Regions from separate parts of the Glutamicibacter sp. NPDC087673 genome, predicted to be linked through region 1. Evidence: riboswitches for the same ligand, from Rfam matches in the RefSeq annotation. Region 1 holds a riboswitch; each other region holds the start of a gene.
What was found. Region 1 has a riboswitch for thiamine pyrophosphate ahead of ACIOTL_RS04660 (ECF transporter S component). Riboswitches for the same ligand answer to the same signal wherever they lie in the genome.
Positions count from the first base shown of each region.

Region 2: another riboswitch for thiamine pyrophosphate. It lies ahead of thiC (phosphomethylpyrimidine synthase ThiC); the one in region 1 lies ahead of ACIOTL_RS04660 (ECF transporter S component).
Region 3: another riboswitch for thiamine pyrophosphate. It lies ahead of thiO (glycine oxidase ThiO); the one in region 1 lies ahead of ACIOTL_RS04660 (ECF transporter S component).

Region 1 covers NZ_JBIUWB010000002.1:73,324-80,308, reverse strand. The annotation lists gene cls (cardiolipin synthase) at 1-1,000, opposite strand, end outside; gene ACIOTL_RS04670 (aminodeoxychorismate lyase) at 1,167-2,042, shown strand; gene ACIOTL_RS04665 (ATP-binding cassette domain-containing protein) at 2,039-4,366, opposite strand; gene ACIOTL_RS04660 (ECF transporter S component) at 4,363-4,971, opposite strand; TPP riboswitch at 5,037-5,158, opposite strand; gene ACIOTL_RS04655 (DUF4235 domain-containing protein) at 5,243-5,485, shown strand; gene mnhG (monovalent cation/H(+) antiporter subunit G) at 5,542-5,946, opposite strand; gene ACIOTL_RS04645 (monovalent cation/H+ antiporter complex subunit F) at 5,946-6,212, opposite strand; gene ACIOTL_RS04640 (Na+/H+ antiporter subunit E) at 6,214-6,840, opposite strand; gene ACIOTL_RS04635 (Na+/H+ antiporter subunit D) at 6,852-6,985, opposite strand, start outside.
Region 2 covers NZ_JBIUWB010000002.1:223,233-230,217, forward strand. The annotation lists gene ACIOTL_RS05360 (DEAD/DEAH box helicase) at 1-422, shown strand, start outside; gene thiC (phosphomethylpyrimidine synthase ThiC) at 515-2,257, opposite strand; TPP riboswitch at 2,254-2,361, opposite strand; tRNA gene ACIOTL_RS05370 (tRNA-Thr) at 2,635-2,706, opposite strand; tRNA gene ACIOTL_RS05375 (tRNA-Thr) at 3,240-3,311, shown strand; tRNA gene ACIOTL_RS05380 (tRNA-Met) at 3,359-3,435, shown strand; gene ACIOTL_RS05385 (GTP pyrophosphokinase family protein) at 3,518-4,294, opposite strand; gene ACIOTL_RS05390 (DUF2797 domain-containing protein) at 4,536-5,477, shown strand; gene ACIOTL_RS05395 (hypothetical protein) at 5,565-5,840, shown strand; gene ACIOTL_RS05400 (MaoC family dehydratase N-terminal domain-containing protein) at 5,942-6,388, shown strand; gene ACIOTL_RS05405 (MaoC family dehydratase) at 6,391-6,807, shown strand; gene ACIOTL_RS05410 (MFS transporter) at 6,783-6,985, shown strand, end outside.
Region 3 covers NZ_JBIUWB010000002.1:385,510-392,494, reverse strand. The annotation lists gene typA (translational GTPase TypA) at 1-1,138, opposite strand, end outside; gene ACIOTL_RS06255 (GNAT family N-acetyltransferase) at 1,286-1,828, opposite strand; gene moeB (molybdopterin-synthase adenylyltransferase MoeB) at 1,896-3,041, opposite strand; gene ACIOTL_RS06245 (thiazole synthase) at 3,038-3,859, opposite strand; gene thiS (sulfur carrier protein ThiS) at 3,862-4,107, opposite strand; gene thiO (glycine oxidase ThiO) at 4,134-5,231, opposite strand; TPP riboswitch at 5,229-5,333, opposite strand; gene ACIOTL_RS06230 (GNAT family N-acetyltransferase) at 5,344-6,372, shown strand; gene ACIOTL_RS06225 (mechanosensitive ion channel) at 6,456-6,985, opposite strand, start outside.

The sequences.
Region 1 (6,985 bases):
GGTTGTTCTCGGTACCGTATCCGGGGCCGCTGGGCAGCAGCTGCGCCAGGGTGGAACCGGGACGTTCCTCATAGGCCAGCGGGTGGCGGGCCTCAGCCATATCCATCAGCACTTCCTGGTCGTCGTCCTCCTGCCACCAGTCGGTAGCGAAAGTGACGTCGAGGCTGCGCACCAGCGGACCTTCGACCCGGAGCATCATTTCAACCCATTCGCGGCCCACCTTATGCGAGGACTCGCGCTTGTAGCCGGGTTCAATCAGGTTCTGGCTTCCGGTGAAGGCCACCTCGCCATCAACAACGAGGATCTTGCGGTGGTTGCGCAGATCCGGGCGGCGCCAACGACGGCCAATCAGGTCGATGGGCAGCATCGGGCGCCAGTTGATACCGGATTTCTTCAGCCGCTTCTTGAAATCCTTGTAGCCCTTGACGCGCAAGGTTCCCAGGTGGTCGAAGAGCAACCGGACGTGCACGCCGCGCTCCGCGGCCGCTTCCAGCGCATCGAGTACCGGTCCAACATAATCCGGGTCATCGCCCATGATGTAGAACTGGATGTGCACATAGCGGGTGGCGTTATCGATTTCCTTGCGCATGGCATCGAGCGAAGCCCGGTAATCGGAGATGACCTCTACCTGGTTGCCGCCTTCCAGCGGCATGGCACCAAGATTGCGGTTGAGCATGACTGCCGATTCGACCCATTCCTCCTGGGAATGGAATTCTTCGGGCAGCTGCATGTGGCTCGTGGCCTTCATGATTTCATCGTGCGCACGCCGCTGCTTTTCCAAGCGGCGGCGCGACAGGTGCGGATTGGCGAAAAGCCAGTATGCGACAAGTCCCACAACGGGCAGGAAGAAGATAGCCAATAGCCATGCCATGGCGGTGGTGGGGCGCCGGTTGCCCGGAACGATGCCGATCATGAAGTAGCGAACCGCTAGCTCTATTGCGACCAGCACGCTCCAGAGAACGCCGCCAATCTGCAAGAAGACTTCATTACTTGGCCACACTCGGGCACCCCCTTGGCTACACCCCGCGAATTCGGCATTATCGGCCTCTGATCTGCGATGTACAGGCCAAAATCCTTCGCTTAGCTTATCGAACATTGCCGGACTTGTCTGAATCTCCGCCTGCAGAAATCGCGCAGAAGACGCTGGGGTTCGATAATCTGTCTTTATGAGCTCACTTGTATTCTTGGATCCGGCCTATCCGGCTGGTCGTCTTGCAGACATCACTGCACCGCAACTTCTGGTCACAGCACAGGGAGTCACGCGAGGTGATGGCATCTTTGAATCGATGCTCTACACCAACCAGGCCGTACGCAAATTCGAAGCGCACCTGGCACGCTTGGCGACCTCGGCTGAAGTTGCCGACTTGGCCATTCCCGATGCGCGCAGCTGGTTTGCCGCGGTAGATACCGCTGTGGCCGATTTCGATGCCACCGGCGGCGCTGAAGAAGCGGTGGTCAAGCTGGTCGCCGCGCGCGGCGAGCACGACAATGATCCTGCCATTTGCTGGGTCACCGTGACCCCTGCCCCGGCTTTGGGCAGGGAACAGCGTGAAACCGGTGTGGATGTCCTGATGCTGGATCGCGGCTACGACTCGAAGCTGGCCGAACGTGCGCCATGGCTCATGATGGGCGCCAAGACCCTTTCCTATTCGATCAATATGGCCGCCCTGCGCTACGCGCACAAGCACGGCGCCCATGATGTCATTTTCACCTCCGCCGACGGGATCATCCTGGAAGCTCCGACCTCGACCGTGCTGGTAGCCCAGCGCGATGGCGAGACCAAGCGGCTGCTGACCCCGATGCTTGAAACCGGCATCCTGCCAGGCACCACGCAAAGCGCCATTTTCGACGCTGCGGCCCAGGATGGCTGGGAGCTGGGCTACGGCCCGTTGCGCCCGGAAGACCTGTATCAGGCCGATGGCGTGTGGCTGGTTTCCTCCATCCGCCTGCTGACCCCGGTGCGCACCATCGATGCCAAGCCGTTGCGCCTGGACGCTGAGCTCCATGAAGAGCTCAGCGCCCTGAGCGAAGCAATCCGCTAGGACCACACCAAGTTGTAGGTCCCTGCCAGCACGGCCGCAGCCATTGCGGCCGTGCCAAACAGGATCCCCGTGGCCAGCACCATGCCATCACGCCAGGTGAAGGTGGCCGTGCGAATCCATGTGCGCTTGGCCGTGCCGAACCCCTTGGCCTCCATCGTGGTGGCCAACCGTCCGGCGCGGCGAATCGCTTGCACCAGCAAGGCCAGCACCTGACCCAGGGTTGCCTTGATGCGTTGGCCCACGGTGCCGAAGTTCCCGACACCGCGAGCGCGCCGGGCCAGCGTGAGCGTGGTGAATTCTTCCACCATCAACCCGAGCAATCGCATGCCGGCCAAGGCCCCGAGCACAAACCGGTGGGGTACCTTCAGCTGCTGAGACAGCGCCCCGCCCAAATCGCTTGGATTCGTGGTGGCCAGCAGCAAGATGCACGGGATGGCCAGCGCGAAAGCGCGCAGTCCGGTGGCAATGCCCCCGGCCACCGATCCCTCGGTGATGCTGAAGGCGCCGAATTGGGCGTAGACCATGCCGCTATCCTGGCCCACCAAGGCGATGCCCCACGCCGCAAGGATTCCGGCAATCAGCAGTGGCCACGCGCGCTTGAGGAATTTCAGCGGGCTCAGCCCTGCCAGGGGGAAGAACACCACGGTCGCCACGATCACGACCAGCGCCGAAACCCAATCCAAGGTGGTGATCAACGGCAGTGTTGCCGCAGCCACCGCACCGAGCTTGGCCAGCGGATTGATCTTCGCCAACCAGCTATGCCCTACCGGCGCATCAAGCACCGGCCCCTGTCGCGGGGTACCAGCTTCCGGGGTGCCGGCAGTGAGCACCAGGTCCCTTGCTTTGAGCACCGAGGCAAAGTGATCGTCGTGGGTCACAGCAATGATCGCGGTGCCCTGCTGCAATTCCTCAACCAGCAGCCCGGCCAGTTCTCTCCACGTATTCGCATCCTGCCCGAAGGTCGGTTCGTCGAGGATCAGCACCTGGGGGGATGCGGCCAGAACAGTGGCCACGGACAAGCGCCGCTTCTCGCCCCCGGAGAGAGTGAACGGGTTCGCGTCTGCCAAATGCGCCAGGCCCAAGCGTTCCAGCAACGCGTCCACGCGCGCTTGGACCTGGGCCGGCTCGTATTTCGGCGCATCGGCGCTGCTGGCCTGCGCGCGGCTGGGAGCGAAAGCCAGCTCTTCCCGAACGCTCTGGGTCACGAATTGGTGTTCGGGTTCCTGGAACACCGAACCGATCCGCCCAATCAATGCACCGGCCTTCCAGGCAAACGGGGAGTTGCCCAGACCGTCGGCCAGTTGCGCGGTGGCCGCCAACCCGCCGTCGGCCGGGACGAGCAATCCGCCCAAGGTCAAGGCCAGCGTCGACTTTCCAGCGCCATTCTCGCCGCGAATCACCGTCGCGGTGCCCGCTTGCACATTCACGTCCACCGCTTGGGTGCGCGGTGCCGTGGCGGTGCGGGCGGATACCAGCTGCTGCGCTTCCAGCAGCGTGGCACCGGCACCGTTCGTTGCCCGGGCCACCTGCGGGAAGTAGCCTGGAATCCACAGCCCGGCAGCAGCCAGCTCCTCGCGCACCGTTTCATCGGTGTACAGCTGCTGCGGGTCCAGATCGTGCGCGACTCCCCCACCGGGCTGCAGCACGATAACCCGGTCCACATGCTGCGCCCAGGCTTCAATCCGGTGTTCCACGACGACCAGCGTGGCACCGGAAAGCCGGGCGGCGTTCAGCACCGCATCGCGCAAGAGCTCAATGCTCTGCGGGTCCACATTGGCAGTCGGTTCATCGAGCAGCATGACGCTGGGTTCCATGGCCAGAATGCCGGCCAAGGCCAACCGCTGTTTCTGCCCGCCGGAAAGTTGCTGGGTGCGGTGCTCGAAGGACAGCGCACCCAGACCCACAGCGTCCAGCACTTCGGGGATCCGCTGGCGGATCAGTTCGGGATCCATTCCGAGGTTCTCGGCGCCAAAGGCCACGTCATCGGCGACCCTGCTTTGCACTACCTGGGTTTCCGGGTCTTGCTGCATCAAGCCCACCGGGTGGCTCCGGATGAAGGCATCGCTGCCATCTATGAGCAGCCGGCCAGCGACCTGATCGTCCTCATCCGCTTCCAGCAACCCGGCCATCGCGTGCAGCAAGGTTGACTTGCCGGCGCCCGATGGACCGACCAGCAGCACCTTCTCACCGGCGTGGATCACAAGGTCCAGTCCCGAGATGGCAGGATTCTTCCTCTCGGAGTGCTGCCAGCCGAACCCCGTTGCGGTGATGGCGGCACCGCGCTGGGTCAGCGAGGCTGCGCCGGAATTGGCAAAGGAACTCATTTTGCGCTTTCCAGGTGCGCACGCCGGCTCGGCAGGGCGCTCAATGCACCGGTCTTCGCCAGTCCACGCGTGGCCAACCAGGACAGCAGCCCTGCGACGACTACGCCGGAAATACCGGTGGCGATCACGTGGAAGATCTTCATTCCGGCGGTGTACTCAACGTAGTAGGCCAGGATGTAGGCCTCGGAAATGCCGGCGAACAAGCCGGCGAACAAGCCGGCCAGCAGCGCCACGCCCAGGTTCCACTTGCGGTAGCGGAATGCTGCGAAGACCAGCTCTGCACCCAGGCCCTGGACCAGGCCGGAGATCAGTACGGTCAAGCCGTAGTGCGAGCCCAGCAGCGCTTCAACTACGGCGGCCAGCAGCTCGCAGTAGATTGCGGCGCCTGGCTTGCGGATGATCAGTGCGCCGAGCACCGCCGGGAAGAGCCACATGCCGGTGAGCAGCGCGGTGGCTGGCGGGAAAGCCGCAAAGGCGAGTGAGAACAGGCCATAGCCGGCACTCCACGCCCAGAAAATAACCCCTGAAGCGACGGCGATCACCGAGGCGACGACGATATCAACTACACGCCAGCCGGTACGCTGCTTCGAAACTGTTTCGTTCATTGCTGGTCCTCCTGTGGAAAGGAGGGGAGATGGACGGAATGAGGGCATACTGCCGCGCCTATCCGCATCCGAGATGCTCGACTTCCTTCGCCGGTACTAGCCGGGGCAGGTTCGAGGGTCTGCGATCTATCGCACTCTCAGCGTCTTGCGACTTTTTTAAAAGTCTGACGCTCCCCTGTCGGAATAATTACTGCTCCCCCACCATACCGCAGGTATGCTGGGCAGAGGAACGATATGTCAAGAGCTTGATCGCGAGGAAAAAATGGATAAAGTGCAGAAACTTGCCACTACCGGTATCACCGTTGGCGCTGGCATGCTCGGCGGCAAGCTGGTTGATTTCCTTTGGTTGAAGGCAACCGGCAGCAAAGCACCACGCAAGGGCACTGAGGAAGCAGCGGAAGCTTCTTTCCGCCGTGCCTTGGGCTTCGCAGTCGTTTCGGCCCTGGTCGCAGCAATCCTGCAGACCGTGGCTGATCGCAGCGCCAACAAGGTTGTTGCCAAGTTCACCAAGTAAGCTTCGGCGTTGAGCCAAAAGCGGGAGCCGCCCAGAGGGGCGGCTCCCGCTTTTTCTCAATCTTGTTCGTCTGGCGATCCGGTCTTGGAAACCGGGGTGGTTCCGGTCGGCGGTGTTCCGTTGACCTTGTTGACCACGTGGCTCAGCTCATCGGAGAACAGGGTTTCCTTGGCAGCGTGCTTGGTCCGGTAGCCGGAACGGCCAATCATGTGGGCCGAAACCGGTGCGGTCAATAGCTGCATTCCCCAGGCCAGCACGAGTACCGGCACCACAGCCCAGCTGCGCAGGTAAATGGCCAGTCCAGCGAAAATCAGCAGGAAGCCGAGTACCTGCGGTTTGGTCGCTGCATGCATGCGGGTGAGCATGTCCGGGAAGGTCAGCAAGCCGATGCCTGCGATCAATGACATCAGGCAGCCAAGGATCAGCAGGACGGCAACGAGGACATCAAGGAAGATTTCCATTAGGCGTTCCTCTGATCCGAAACAAAGCGCGAGACGGTCACCGAACCGATGAACCCGAGCATGCAGGCGGCCACGACGAACAGCAAGTAGTCGGTGTGCTTGTGCAGCACCATTTCCAGGCACAGCGCGGCGGAGATGATCAGCAGCATCACGTCCAGGGCCAGCACCCGGTCAAGGATTGACGGCCCCTTGGCAACACGGACCAGGCAGGCGACAGCACCGAGCCCGAGCATGATGCCGCAGATCCAAATGACGATATCCAGCATGTTACCCCTTCCTCGCATCAAAGTTCGGTCCGCATTCGCTCTTGATCGCTTCGTACTCGTCTCGGCTGCCGATAGCCATGATCAGCCGGCGTTCGATGTCCCGGATGCCGGAACGCGCCTTCTCCACGTCCGCAGGCGACTCGATGTCGATGTAGTGCAGGTACAGAGTCGACGAGCTGCGGTCCACGTCGATCACGAAGGAGCCCGGGATCAGCGTGAGCACGTGGCCCACGGTCATCACGATCAGGTCCGAGTCGGTGCGCAGCGGGACCGCAATGACCGCGCTGCGGGTGCGCTTCCCGCGGACCAGCGCCAGCCAGGCCACGTGGACGCTGGCCGCGAAGACCTGTCCGAGGAACCAGATGAACAGCTTCAGGCAGTACCAGGCATTGATCCGGCCCGAAAGGACCACCGGCGGCAGCGGGAACAGGTTCACGATCAGCAGCGCGATGATCACGCCGAAGACCATGTTCCCCAGGGAGAAGTCCTGCCAGAGAGCACCCCAGACGAAGAGCAGCAGCAGAAGCAGCGGCCATTCCTGCTTGAGTGTCGCGCGGTGGCGCACGCCGGAGGTATCCAGCGCATCGTCAATGCGCTGGTCACGCGGTTCAAAGTTCTTGTTCGGCATCATCCCTCCAATCAGAATGGCAAGATCGAGCTGATATACGGTTCGCGGGCGATCAGTTCCGCAGCCACCCGCTGGCAGAATTCGAAGATCGGCCCGGCAAAGATGGCCAGGGCGATGCCCGCAAGCACCAGCGAACCGGTGGCGT
Region 2 (6,985 bases), 150 kb from region 1:
GTCTGGCCGTTGGCCGCCGCAACCGCGTGCAGCCGGGCTCGATCGTTGGCGCACTGGCCAACGAGGGTGGCTTCGATTCTTCGGAAATCGGCGGCATCGAGATCCGTTCGGACCACACCCTGGTCGAGTTGCCAGCAGAGCTGAGCAAGGACCAGTGGCGTGCACTGTCCAAGACCCGCATCGGCGGCGAGGCCATCGAGCTTGAGCTCGACAATGGCCGCAGCCCACGTCGCGACGACGAAGGCGACCGCGGTGGCTTCCGTGGCGGCCGTGGTGGCGGCTTCGGCGGCGGACGCAGCGGCGGACGTGGCGGTTTCGGTGGCGGACGCAGTGGCGGACGTGGCGGTTTCGGTGGCGGCGGACGCGGCGGCAAGGATCGCTTCAGCGATTCGGGCCGTAGCGGTGGACGTCGCGACTACTAAGCCAGTCGCACGCAGCTGAACAGCATTGAATAACGCCCTTGGGGCAAGCCGAAAGCTTGCCCCAAGGGCGTTTTTCGTGCGCCGCAGGCTATTTACGGAGCAGGAGTTCCCACCGGGATCCCGTCCCCGAGATAGACCGTGCCGCCGCTTTCAAGGAACTGCCTGCTTTTCTGCGCCATCCCGGCCAATGCGGCCTGCGCCTCGGCCGAGCCGTACTCGTCGCGGATATCCTGGGAGATGCGCATGGAGCAGAACTTCGGCCCGCACATGGAGCAGAAGTGGGCGGTCTTGGCCGGCTCGGCCGGCAAGGTCTCATCATGGAATTCCTGTGCGGTGACCGGGTCAAGGGACAACGCGAACTGGTCATTCCAGCGGAATTCGAAGCGCGCCTTGCTCAGCGCATCATCCCGCGCTGTGGCACCCGGGTGGCCCTTGGCCAGATCGGCGGCGTGCGCAGCGATCTTGTAGGTGATCACCCCGGTCTTCACATCATCCCGGTTGGGCAGTCCCAGATGCTCCTTGGGGGTGACGTAGCAGAGCATCGCGGTCCCGTACCGTGCGATCTCCGTGGCGCCAATGGCGCTGGTGATGTGGTCGTAGCCCGGGGCGATGTCGGTGACCAGCGGGCCCAGGGTATAGAACGGCGCCCCGTCGCACAGCTGCTGCTGGCGTTCCACATTCTCGCGCACCAGATGGAACGGGATATGCCCCGGGCCTTCGACCATCACCTGCACATCGTACTTCCAGGCGCGCTTGGTCAGCTCGGCCAGGGTGTCCAGCTCGGCGAACTGGGCGGCGTCGTTCGCATCTGCGATGGAGCCCGGGCGCAGCCCGTCGCCCAGCGAGAAGGCCACGTCGTACTGCGCGAAGATCTCGCACAGCTGATCGAAGTGGGTGTACAGGAAATTCTCCTGGTGGTGCGCCAAGCACCAGCCGGCCATGATGGACCCGCCACGCGAGACCATGCCGGTGACCCGGTTGGCGGTCAGCGGGATGTAGGGCAGCAGCACCCCGGCGTGGATGGTCATGTAGTCCACGCCCTGCTCGCACTGCTCAATGACGGTGTCGCGGAAGATCTCCCAGGTCAGTTCGTTGGCTTCGCCGTTGACCTTCTCCAACGCCTGGTAGATCGGCACAGTGCCGATGGGGACCGGGGAGTTGCGGATGATCCACTCGCGGGTGGTGTGGATGTCATCTCCGGTGGACAGGTCCATTACCGTGTCCGCGCCCCATTTGGCCGCCCACTGGAGCTTGGAGACTTCTTCTGCGATGGAGCTGGTCACCGCCGAGTTGCCGATATTCGCATTGATCTTGACCAGGAACGCCTTGCCGATGATCATCGGCTCGGATTCCGGGTGGTTGATGTTCGCCGGGATGATGGCTCGCCCGGCCGCGAGCTCGCTGCGCACCAGCTCGACATCGCATTCCTCGCGCAGGGCCACATAGCGCATTTCCGGGGTGATGATCCCGGCACGCGCATAGTGCATCTGCGTCACGCGGGCTCCGCCAACGGCCCGCAGTGGCGGGGCTGAGCGTCCGGCCCATTCCGCGCTGGCCGTGCCGCGGCGGACCGCTGAGCGTCCGTCGTCGTGCAGGTTGCGTTCGCGGCCTGCATAGGTTTCCACGTCCCCGCGTTCCAGGATCCACCGCTCGCGGAAGGGTTGCAGGCCTTGGGTGGGCTCGCTTCCCGGTCCGCTGGTGCGATATACCGCCAGCGGCTCGTTGGGCTGTCCATTGGGGGAGTCTGCCAATTGGATCTGCGTGACGGGAACAGAAATTCCCGCAGATTCACGGTAGGCAAGGGTGTGGGCAGGGTGCTGTTCAATTTGTTCCACTGGGGAAACTCACTTCCTTCGCCGGCATTACCCGGACAGGTTCAACGGTCGCGGACGGCGATAGCCCGATCTCAGCCCTTGCCAGGGCACCCGTGTGGTCGCGAACAACTTAGCACGCTTGCGAGGAGAAAACGCAAACCCAGTGGTCAGGGCCTGACATCAAGGAAGTGGGAAGGGCCGGCTGTGGCGGGCCAGGATGCTTTTCATTGGCCGGAGACTCTTGCCGGGGGCACCTGGAATCCGGGGCGCAAGACGCGGCCGATAGCCGGTGCTGCAGCTTGGGGTGCGCCTTGGGCCATGCTCGCAGTGGCTACACGGCATCTGCGGGATAAACGAAAAGAGAGGCAATCTGGAACCAGATTGCCTCTCTTATTTCGAGCCCCCTGCCGGAATCGATCCGGCGACCTCGTTCTTACCAAGAACGCGCTCTACCACTGAGCTAAGGGGGCAACAGGTAAATACTTTACACAGGTTTTTGAGGTTTGCAAAATCCGTCGGGAATTTGTTGCTGAGGTCACAATATTCCTACTCAAGACCGGAATGGGCGGCAAAGAGCTGTTGCCTTCCTGGCGGTTTCCAGCACCCCGGTTCACGGCCCGGGATCCAGCTGCCGGGCACCGGAGCCGTGCCTGGGCGCCTAGGTGGATCGGGTGTTGCCCAAGTGCCGCTCGGTCAGGGGTTCTGGAGTGGGAAAGGGTGTCAGCGTTCCGAAGTTCCAAGCGGGGTAATTCGATGCTTGGCCACCGGGGATGATCCGCGGGATTCTATTCTGCGCGTCATGGCAAATCCGCGATTGACCGCGAGGAGCACTCTCGTGAGCATCGTCACCAGGGCACTTTTTGTCCCACCCTTCGTCCCCGGGGTAGCGAGTAAGAGGATAAATAGTCATTGACTAGTGGTTTTACAGAATTCTCCTGGTCTTTTCCGGGGTGATCCGCCGATTTTTCTTTGCCGGGAAATCCGTGTAGAGTATTTACTCGTTGCCCCCTTAGCTCAGTGGTAGAGCGCGTTCTTGGTAAGAACGAGGTCGCCGGATCGATTCCGGCAGGGGGCTCTGAGTGAGAAGCATTCTTGGCTTCTACTGGATTGCTTCTCACTTGTGGCGGCGTAGCTCAGCTGGTTAGAGCGCACGACTCATAATCGTGAGGTCCCGGGATCGAGTCCCGGCGCCGCTACCAAATCAAAGATCCTCGGCCTCGGCCGAGGATCTTTTTTGGTTTCCGGCCCCGAAGCAGCATTGTCCTTCGAGGGCATGAACGGCTAGTGATCCAAGTCCTTCTCCTGGTTCCCGTCCTTGGCTTGCTGAGCCAGCGACAGCAGCCCCTGGATCGCTGTCGTATCGAAATCCGCCTCTTGGCTCGGTGCCTGATTGGCATCATGGCCGTGGACTTCGGTATGCAAGCGCTGCATCTGCATGTCGAGTTTCGTCGCCATGGCCGCCGCGTCGGCAAGCTCTTGCACTAGATGTTCTGGAACTTCGCCCTCGTACTTGTAGAAGATCTTATGTTCCAGGCTTGCCCAGAAATCCTGGGCAATGGTACGGATCTGCAGCTCCACCACGACATCGACCGGGCCATCGGATAAGTAGACCGGGATCTGCACGATCGCATGGACACTTTTATAGCCGTTGGGCTTCGGGTTCTTGATGTAGTCCTTGATTTGGAGGACCTTCAGGTCATTCTGCGAGGTTAGCGTGTTCAGAACCTTGTAGATGTCCTTGACGAAACTGCAGGTAATGCGCACGCCGGCAATGTCGCTGATGTTCTCGCGAATGGCAGGCAGGGACGGGGAGATGTTCCGGCGGGAGACCTTGCGCATGATGCTCTCCGGAGTTTTCACCCGGGAAGTGACGTGCTCAATTGGATTGTAATTGTGCAAATACAAGAACTCTTCACGCAAGATCGAGACCTTGGTCAGCACCTCGTCCACCGCAAACTGGTACTCCATCATGAAACGCTGGAAATCATGGCGGAAAGCCTGCGTCAATCGCTGCAGCTCGGCCGGCGAAGGGGCGGTCTCGGCAGCTGCGATGGCCACTGCACGAGTCTTGTCATCAAATGGGACAGAAATCCTGGATCACCTCAGCAGATTATGGCCCGGCCCGCGGTACGGTTCCGGTGCAGTTCCAGCCTAAGGGCTTCTCCTAGGAATTAGGCCAGAACGAATCGGGAATTCGTCCAGCAAACTTTCGGGCTGCAGGCGCCGGCCAACCTGCCTTGCAGGAGCTAGCCATGTCCGGTGAACTATCGTTGAAGAGGTAACTTCGAGGAAGGCATCGATGGAATTCGCCAGCGACCACCGGCAGCTCTGCCACGGCATCAGCTTCTCAGAGCATGAACGCGCCCCCATGCTCCGGCTTAGGCAAGCGGAAAAATGGAGCACCGAATATCTGGAAGCCAACCGTTCCCTAAGCTTGCGCATCGGCGAACTGAAATTCTGCCTGGGCTACATCACGATGAACAGCGATGGCTCTCGCAACACCTTGCCTTGCCCGAAGAACAAAGCGCTGCGTACCGGAACCCAGTGCGAACGCTGCCGCCGGCTGGATCATTCGAAGTTCATGCATCATTTCCACAAGACCGGCGAAGCCCCGGAAGGCATGCGCAAGTACCTGGAGCAGCCGCACTTCTTGTATGTCGCAAGCTTCGCCCATGGGGCGACCAAAGTCGGTACCACCTCAACCCAGAGCAAATGGACTCGCTTGGCGCAGCAGGGAGCGGTCATTGCCCGCTATATTGCCCGCGCCGCTGATGGAGCCGCTATTCGAGTGCTCGAAGACCTTGTCACTGAACACGTGGGCCTGAGCCAGCAAGTCCGGCAGAAGTCCAAGATCAAGGGACTGGCCAGCTGGGAACTGGACTACGCCCAGCTGGACCAGATCAACTCCGAAGCGGCAAGCCGGGCCCGGTCCTTCCTTGGCGCCCAGCGGGGCTTGGAAACCTACGGCGTGCAGCTGCGCGACGAGCTGTGGGAACAACCGGCCTTCGCCCGCCCGGTAGTAGACGCCTGGGATACCCATGCGCTGCATGCCTGGAATACCGCGCTGGGCGGGAACACCGTGAATCTGCGCATCCGCGGCGTGCTGGGGCAAAGCATCCTCGCAGACAGCGGCGAAGGCACCACCGTGCGCCTGCTGGATGCCGCCGAGTTGAAGACCCGCGAGGTCGCCATCGTGGAGAACTGCGCAGATTTCAGGGAAGAGCAATCCGCCCTGTTCTGAATCAGGCCCAGCGTTGTCGGGGGAGTCACGGGGAAATGCCCCGGCCACAATGAGCGGACACAGCCGGAGCTGAACTAGACTTGAACCATGACCAACACTCCTTGGGAATCAGCCTCACCACGCTATAAGAAGCTCGTCTTCGCTGCCATGGGCATCATGGGCGCAGGCATCATCTTGGCCATCATCGGCGCCAACATTCCATCGCTGCCAACGGTCTACACAGCAATCGGCATCATGGTCATCGGCATGCTCTGCCACATCGCCGGACTGGTTGTCCGCGCCAGGGATGCGCGCCAGTGGCGCATTGCCAATGGCCTGGCGGCCCCTCGAGCCAAGAAGCGCCCGGCGGACGGGCAGGACTAGGGCTCCGCAAGAATTCCACCGTGTGACCGCTTGGCTGCGCCCGGGTCCCGTATCCGGCGGCAGCCTCGCCTGGCCACTTCCAACAACGTTCAGGAGAATCCATGGGCATCAACCCCGACCTGGTAGGGCGCATCTACCCTGCCGGCGAGTCCTACCAGGTAGGCCGCGAAAAGATCCGCGAATTCGCCAAGGCCACCAAGGCCGCCAACCAGGCGCACTACGATGTGCAGGCCGCTCGCGAGCTGGGCTATAGCGATGTCGTTGCCCCTCCGACCTTCGCGATCATCATCGCCCAGCGCGCTGACGCGCAGCTGATTGCCGACCCGGCCAGTGGCATCGACTTCTCCCGCGTGGTGCACGCCGACCAGCGCTTCACCCATCACCGTCCAATCGTTGCCGGCGATGAACTGCTTGCCGAGCTCTACGTGGACCAGGTCCGTGAAATGGGTGCCGGTGCCATGATCACCACCCGCGCGGAAATAACCACCGTGGCTGGCGAGAAGATCGCAACCACCGTTTCATCGCTACTGGTACGAGCTGAGGACTAAGCATGATTGAATTCGAAAGCCTCGAAAAGGGCCAGGTCATTGGATCGCACACGGTGCAGGTCAACCGCGCGGACCTCGTCCGCTATGCAGGTGCCTCGGGCGACTTCAACCCGATTCACTGGAATGAGCGCTTCGCCAAGGAAGTGGAACTGCCATCGGTGATTGCCCACGGCATGTTCACCATGGGATCGGTCATCGACCTGGTCTCCCAGTGGGTCGGCAACCCGGGGGCCATCATCGACTACCAGACCCGCTTCACCAAGCCGGTAGTCGTCGAAGATCCCGAAGGTACCACCATTTCGGTGGAGGGCAAGGTCGGTGCCTTGGACTCCGAAGCCCGCACCGCCCGCATCGATCTGGCAGTCTCGGCCCATGACAGCAAGGTACTGCTCAAGTGCCAAGCCGTGGTGCAGCTCTAGGCATGCAACTTCCCGGTGAAGCGCAGAGGCCTGTAACCCAGTGGCGCAACGCGCTGATGGCCGCCTACCTGGCCAGCGGCCTGCTGATCTCGGCCCTGGTTTCGCGCTTGCCCGCAGTGCGTGATGCCCTGCAGCTGGACCACGCCAGCGTTGGACTGCTGCTGCTGTGCATGAGTGC
Region 3 (6,985 bases), 310 kb from region 1:
CGGTAGGCAGGATGTTCAGCGAAACGTTGCCGATCAGTTCCTTGTCCAGGCGATCCTTGACCTGTCGTGCGGTGACCTTGGCGCCCTTGACCTTGCCAGCCAGTGGCGAGGTGTTGATACCGATGGTCATCGAGATCGCAGGTGGATCAACGGTGATCAGTGGCAGTGGCTTAGGGTTCTCAAGGTCGGTGAGGGTCTCGCCGATCATGATGTCTTCGATACCGGCAACTGCAACGATCTCGCCTGGACCAGCTTCGTCAGCTGGAACGCGGGTCAAGCCCTGGGTGGCCAGCAGTTCGGTGATCTTGACCTGCTTCATGGTGCCATCCTGGCGGGCCCAGTTAACCTGCTGGCCCTTGCGCAAGGTGCCGTTGATCATGCGCAGCAGCGCCAGGCGGCCAAGGAATGGCGAAGCGTCAAGGTTGGTGACGTGGGCCTGCAGGACTTCACCTTCGGTGTAGGTCGGTGCAGGAACGTGCTTGATGATGGTCTCGAACAGTGGCTCAAGATCTTCGTTGTCCGGCAGGGTGCCATCGCCAGGCTGGTTCATCGAAGCGTAGCCGGCCTTGCCCGAGGCGAAGACGACAGGAACGTTCAAGATTGCGTCCAGATCCAGATCCGGAGCTTCGTCAGCCAAGTCCGAAGCCAAGCCCAGCAGCAGGTCCATGGAGTCGGAGATGACGCCATCGATGCGGGAGTCGGGACGGTCGGTCTTGTTGACCACGATGATCACTGGCAGGTTGGCGCTCAATGCCTTGCGCAGCACGAAGCGGGTCTGCGGGAGCGGGCCCTCGGATGCGTCAACGAGCAGAACCACGCCGTCAACCATGGACAGGCCGCGTTCCACCTCGCCACCGAAGTCGGCGTGGCCTGGGGTGTCAATGACGTTGATGGTCATCTTCTTGCCCTCGGCTGCTGGGCCGTTGTAGAACACGGTGGTGTTCTTAGCAAGAATGGTGATGCCCTTCTCGCGTTCCAGCTCACCTGAGTCCATCACGCGATCTTCGGTTTCACCATGGCTGTCGAATGCGCCAGTCTGCTGGAGCATGGCGTTGACGAGGGTGGTCTTGCCGTGGTCAACGTGCGCAACGATGGCTACATTGCGAAGTTCATCGCGAGTAATGGTGTTTGCTGACATGCGTGAAGGCTCACTTCCGCTCGAAAATTTGGGTCTGTGGAGTCGGGGCCAAAGTCGACCCAACAATCCAGTTTACGCGCTCGAGACTCATAGTCTGTTGATCTGTGTCAGAACATACAGGAATTTCATGTATCTGTCGCAAAGAATTCAGCGGATTAACCGCGTTGGCATCCAAAAACGCAGCTTGCTAGGCCCAAAGTTGACTTCAATTTCCGGGAGTTCAGCGTCAAGCAAGCCGCCGCATTTTTCTATGGTGGATTTTGAACCGATGTTATCGGAATCACAGGTAACCAGCGCATGTTCAATTCCTGATTCGCGAAGTTCCTGCAACCCGAATTTGCACAGTTCCTGTGCCACACCACGGCGACGATACTCGGGAACTACACCATAGCCGATATGTCCGCCGACCTGAAAAAGGCTCTCGTTGATTTCATATCTGACGGAAACCCGGCCCACCAGGTCCCCCTCGTCAAAGGCGGCGAACAGCGCCGAGCGAACCCAGCCTTCTGGAATGTGCTCGCCTCGGCGCCCTGCCTTCATCCGGTAGATATAGTCCTCCCAGTCCTCGGCTGCAGACCAAGTCGGCAAGAACTCGAAGTCTTCGCGAAGCATCAAGTGGTGGGCGTCGATTGCCTGCTGTTCGTCCTGGCTTTCCAATTCACGGATCTCCAGCGTCTTTCCCAACGTCATAGCGCCAGTATGCCAGAGCGCCTCCACTTCCCACCGGTGAATTGCGCGCCAAAGATGCGCCTGAGCCCTAGTAGGCCACCTGCTGGCCCTGCACTTGCCTGGCCCATTCCACGGTTCCGCCGCTGAGGCTGTAGACGGCAATGCCTGCATCCCGACCGGACATGGTGATCCGCGCTGCCTGCTGCGAACGGGCACCGGTTTTGCACACGAATACGACCGCCGAAGCGCTGTGCGCGAGCTTTCCCAGTCCCCGTTCTTTGAGCTGCGCGAGCGGAAGGTGCTGGCTGTGCGGGATCGCTATGATGTCGCGTTCCCAGGATTCGCGCACATCCACCAGCAATACCGGTTCTTCCGTTTCCAGCTCCGCTAGCTGCTGAACCGTGAGCTCCGGGACATGCCCTTCGGCAGCGCAGGAAACCGGCTGGTACTCCCCCAGCCCGGTCACCGGCTCACGTTGCGGATCCCTGGCGAATTCGAGGGTCCGCACAGTGGCTTCCAGCGCATCATAGAGCCAGAGCTTGCCGCTCAGGGTGGTCCCGATTCCGGTAATGAGCTTCAGGGCTTCGGCGCACATCACCGAACCGATAACGCCGCACAGTGCGCCGAAGACTCCTCCTTCGGCGCAGCTGGGCACGGAGTCCGCGTCGGGGATTTCCGGAAAAAGATCACGCAGCATCGGGCCGGTGCGCGGATCGAAGACGGACACCTGCCCGGAGAACTGGAAGAGGGTTCCCCACACCAGCGGGGTGCCGGTGATTTCCGCGGCATCATTGGACAGGTACCGCGTGGCAAAGTTGTCGCTGCCGTCGATGACCAAGTCATATTCACTGAAAAGTGCCACGGCGTTGGATTCATCCAGCTTTTCATCCACGGTGATGATCTGGACGTTCCGGTTCTGCTCGTGGGCCATCCGCCGCACCGAATCCACTTTCAAGCGCCCTGCATCCTGTTGCCGGTGCATGGTTTGTCGTTGCAGATTGGACAGCTCGACGGTGTCATCGTCGATGACCCCGAGGGTGCCGATTCCCGCAGCGACCAGGTAGCTGGCAATGGGACTGCCCAGGCCCCCGGCTCCGATAACCAGCACCTTGGCGTTGGCGATGCGGCGTTGCCCTTCTTCTCCCACCCCGGGCAGGGACAAGTGCCGGGAGTAGCGCGCCAGCTCTTCCGGTTCCAGCTCCGCGCCGGGTGCGACCAGGGCTTCCCGGCTCACGAGAAGTCACCGACCAGGGTTTGCATCATGCCTTCGGCCGGCGATGAGGCCAGTGCGGTATCGCGGCGCGGGATCCGGCCAGCGAGCCGCGCGGCGCGCCCGGCACGCACAGCATCCTTCATGGCCCTGGCCATGAGCGGCGCGTTGTGCGCCCGGGTCACCGCGCTGGCCAGCAGCACCGCGTCGCAACCGAGCTCCATGGCCAGGGCCGCATCCGAGGCGGTGCCCACCCCGGCGTCAAGGATCACCGGTACCTGCGCGCGCGAGACGATGGTGGAAATATTGTGCGGATTCAGGATCCCCAGGCCCGAGCCGATCGGTGCTCCGGCCGGCATGATTGCCGCAACCCCGGCGTCCTGCAGGCGCTGGGCAAGTGCCGGATCATCATTGGTGTAGGCGAAAACCTGGAACTCGTCGGCCACTAGTTGCTCGGTGGCCGCATGCAGTTCCAGCGGGTCCGGCAGCAGCGTGTGCTCATCGGCAATGACTTCGAGCTTGATCCAATTGGTTTCCAGAGCTTCACGGGCCAGGTGCGCGGTGAGGATCGCATCGCGGGCGGTGAAGCATCCAGCGGTGTTGGGCAGCGCAATCACGTTGTTGCGCTGCAGCAGTTCATACACGTTGCCTGCGCCGGCCGCCGAAAAGTGGCGGATGGCCACGGTGGTCAGCTCCGTTCCGGAGGCCTGCAGGGCGCTTTCCAGGGTGGTCAGCGAACTCGCTCCCCCGGTGCCGAGGATCAGGCGCGAGGACAAGGAGCGTCCGGCGATCTGGAATGGGTCGCTGTGGATGTCCAGCTCGGTGATGTTGCGCGTTTCCATGCCTAGCCTCCCTGGGCCGCGGTAACGAGTTCAATGCTGTGCCCTTCGGCCAGCAGGTAGCTATTCCAGGCGCTGCGTGGAACGACAGCGCCATTGACGGCGGCGGCAACTCCGAGCTTGCTGCCGTCAGCGGCCACCGAGTTGGCGTCCAGTTCCTTGCCGATTTGCGTGCTGATGAATTCGCGAAGGGTGGTTCCTTCGTCCAGGTTCAGTTGCCGTGAATTGAAATTGATGCCGATGCTTGTCATGGTTGCTGCTCCGTTCGGTGAGCGGTCTAGGTTGCGTTGGCAAAGCGGTGGGGATCCACAGCCTGGTGCAAGGGGTGGGATTGGTGGCCGTGGGCGAGATCCGCAGTGAGCGTTGCGCCCAGCGGAGCCAGCAGCACGCCGTGCCGGGAGTACCCGGTGCAGAGCAGCAGCCCTGGATCAAGGCGTCCCAGCAGCGGCCGGTCATCTGGCGTGGCGGGACGTGCCCGGGCCGTTGCTTCGTTCAGCGTGCAGTCGCTGATGCCGGGGACAAGCTTTCTCGCGTTGTCCAACAGCAGGTGCATCGCGCCAATGTTCACCGCTTGTTGCCGGTCTTCACGGACGCTGGCGCCAAGGACGAGGCTACCGTCCCTTCTCGGCACCAGATACACCTGTTTCCGGTGCACGATGCCGCGGATGGTGCGGGTGATGAGCGGCGGGCCTGCTGGTCCCTGGATCCGGAGGATGTCCCCGTAGACCGGGCGCAGCGGAAGTTCGTTCAAGCCATCGAGGGTGCCAAGACCGGTGGCCACGATGGTCTGCTCCGCTTCGAGGATTCGGCCCGATGCGGTCCGCACAGCGGTGGTCCGCTTCCCGTCGGTCACCAGTGCCTGCGCCCGTTCCTCGACCAGGTGCGGACGCAGATGCTCCAACAGGATCTTGACGATGGATCGAGGGTCGACCTGGTGGTCATCTTGGCACAGGACCGCGCCAGAAATATTGGCGGCCAAGGCTGGTTCGAGCTTGCGGGCTTGGCTGGGCAGCAGCTTTTGCGCTGACAGGCCGAGGGATATCTGCAGTTCGGCCAGCTCGTGCAGGGCTTCGCGGTCCGCAGGCTCTGCGGCGACAACGAGCGTGGAGTTCTGCAAGTAGTCCGGGCGTTGCCCGGTGGCCGATGCGATGCGCTCGATGAACTGCGGATAGGCGGCATTCGAGGCGGCAAGCAGCTGGTGCAACGGGCCATTGCCCCAGACCGTTTCAGCTGCCGGGGCCAGCATTCCTGCTGCCGCGTAGCTTGCACCTTGGCCGGGTGCCGGATCGATGAGGGTGACGGTGTGTGCGCGTGATTCCAGCTCGAACGCGACGGCCAGGCCGATTATCCCGGCGCCAACAATGTTGACATGCACAAGGGCACGCTTCCTTCCTACGGCGGCATGACCCGCATCAGGTGTAGCGGTCGGCTCGGTGCCCTCTCAGCCTGGTCGATTCAGGCTCCCGCGGATTACAGCGATTATAAGCATGATGCAGCTCATAAAGTCGAACTTCATTGAACGCAGTTCCGTCATCTTCTGTGATGTACTTGCTGACATGGCATTCCATGACTTCCCTATCGTGCTTCCCCAAGGTTCTGCGCTATCCAGCACCATCATCTCGTTGGAGCAAGAACTCTTGGAATCCAGCCAACGCCATAGCCAGGAGCAATTGCAGCGGCGCTTGCATCCTCGGTTCGCCGAGGTGGGAGCCAGCGGGCGAGTCTATGATCGCGAGGCCATCATTGCCCAGCTGGCCCGGGAGCCGGCACGGGATGCCGGGGCGTTGAAAGTCGAAAGCCCGGTGGCTCTCCAGCTTTCAGACCAGCTGGTGCTGCTGCGCTGGAAGCTGCTCGCCGGTTCCCCCAGCGAACGCAGTTCACTGTGGATCCATGAGCAGGGCCGCTGGCAGCTGCTCTTCCACCAGGGCACGGCCGCCGCTCATCCGCAGCCATCTGCAGGACCGAAGGAAACCGTGCATGCCGACGGTGAATTCACGGTGCGCCGGCTGCGCCTTTCGGATGCCGAAGCGGTCTTCGAGGCATTCTCCTCGAACCCCGACATGTTGCGCCAAGGCGACGCCGATTCCCCGCAAAAGGCTGAGTCGTATGTGCGCGCACTGCTGGAGGCCGGGGAACGCCAGCAGGCGATGGCCGTCGCATATCGGGATCGGCTGGTGGGACTGGTGTGCGGTACGGTCGACCCGGCCAATCAGAACGCGTGGATTTGGTATTGGATGAACCAGAATTACTGGGGCCGGTCGCTGGCCACCCGCGCCGTGGCAACCTTGGTGGATTACCTGTTCGACGAGCTGGGACTGTACCGCTTGGAGCTGGGCTTGCGGGCAAATAATCCCGGGTCGAAGCATGTGGCAGAAAGCAACGGCTTCCTGCACGAAGGTGTCGAGCGGGGCAAATTCCTGGTTGCCGGAGAACGCATCGATGTGCACACCTACGCGCGGTTGCGTACCGATGGCGGCTCTGCGGTCATGCCCTTGCCGTGGGGCACGCAGCAGTAGCTTGGCGGGCATCAAAAAAGTCGCGGAATCCGGTTTTGGATTCCGCGACTTCTTATCTGTCCCTCAGGTTTTGTGATGCGTGGTTAGATGCCTGGGTTCGATGCCGGTGGCGTCGAGTCCGGGCCATTGGTGGCCTGTTGGGCCTCCATCTTTTTCAGCGTGCGGGCCGCAGCATCACGACCGCCGAGGCCAAAGGCCAGAGCCGCTGCCAATGCTGCGCCAATGACGATTGCGCCGAAGGCCATGTTGATGATCGAATCGGCGATACCCATGTACTTCAGGCCCATCGCCACGAACAGCGCAATTGCCGTGTAGCGGATGATCTTCGAAGCAGTAGTGTCACCCAAGAAGCGGCCAATCACATTGGCGATGACGAAACCTGCGGCGATAATTGCTGCGCCGAAGAGGATCTTGCCGCCCAAGGCCAGGATCTCATTGAGGATATTGGTGATCGCTGGGAAGTTCAGCATCTGGGCCGCCATCACACCGAAGAACAGCACGATAGCAATCTTGACGATGCCAGCGATGATTCCCGAAGCGCTCTTGCCCTCGGGAACTACGCCCCACTGGGCAACAACAGTGTCGGTACCCACGCCGTGGAGGGTGGATTCAA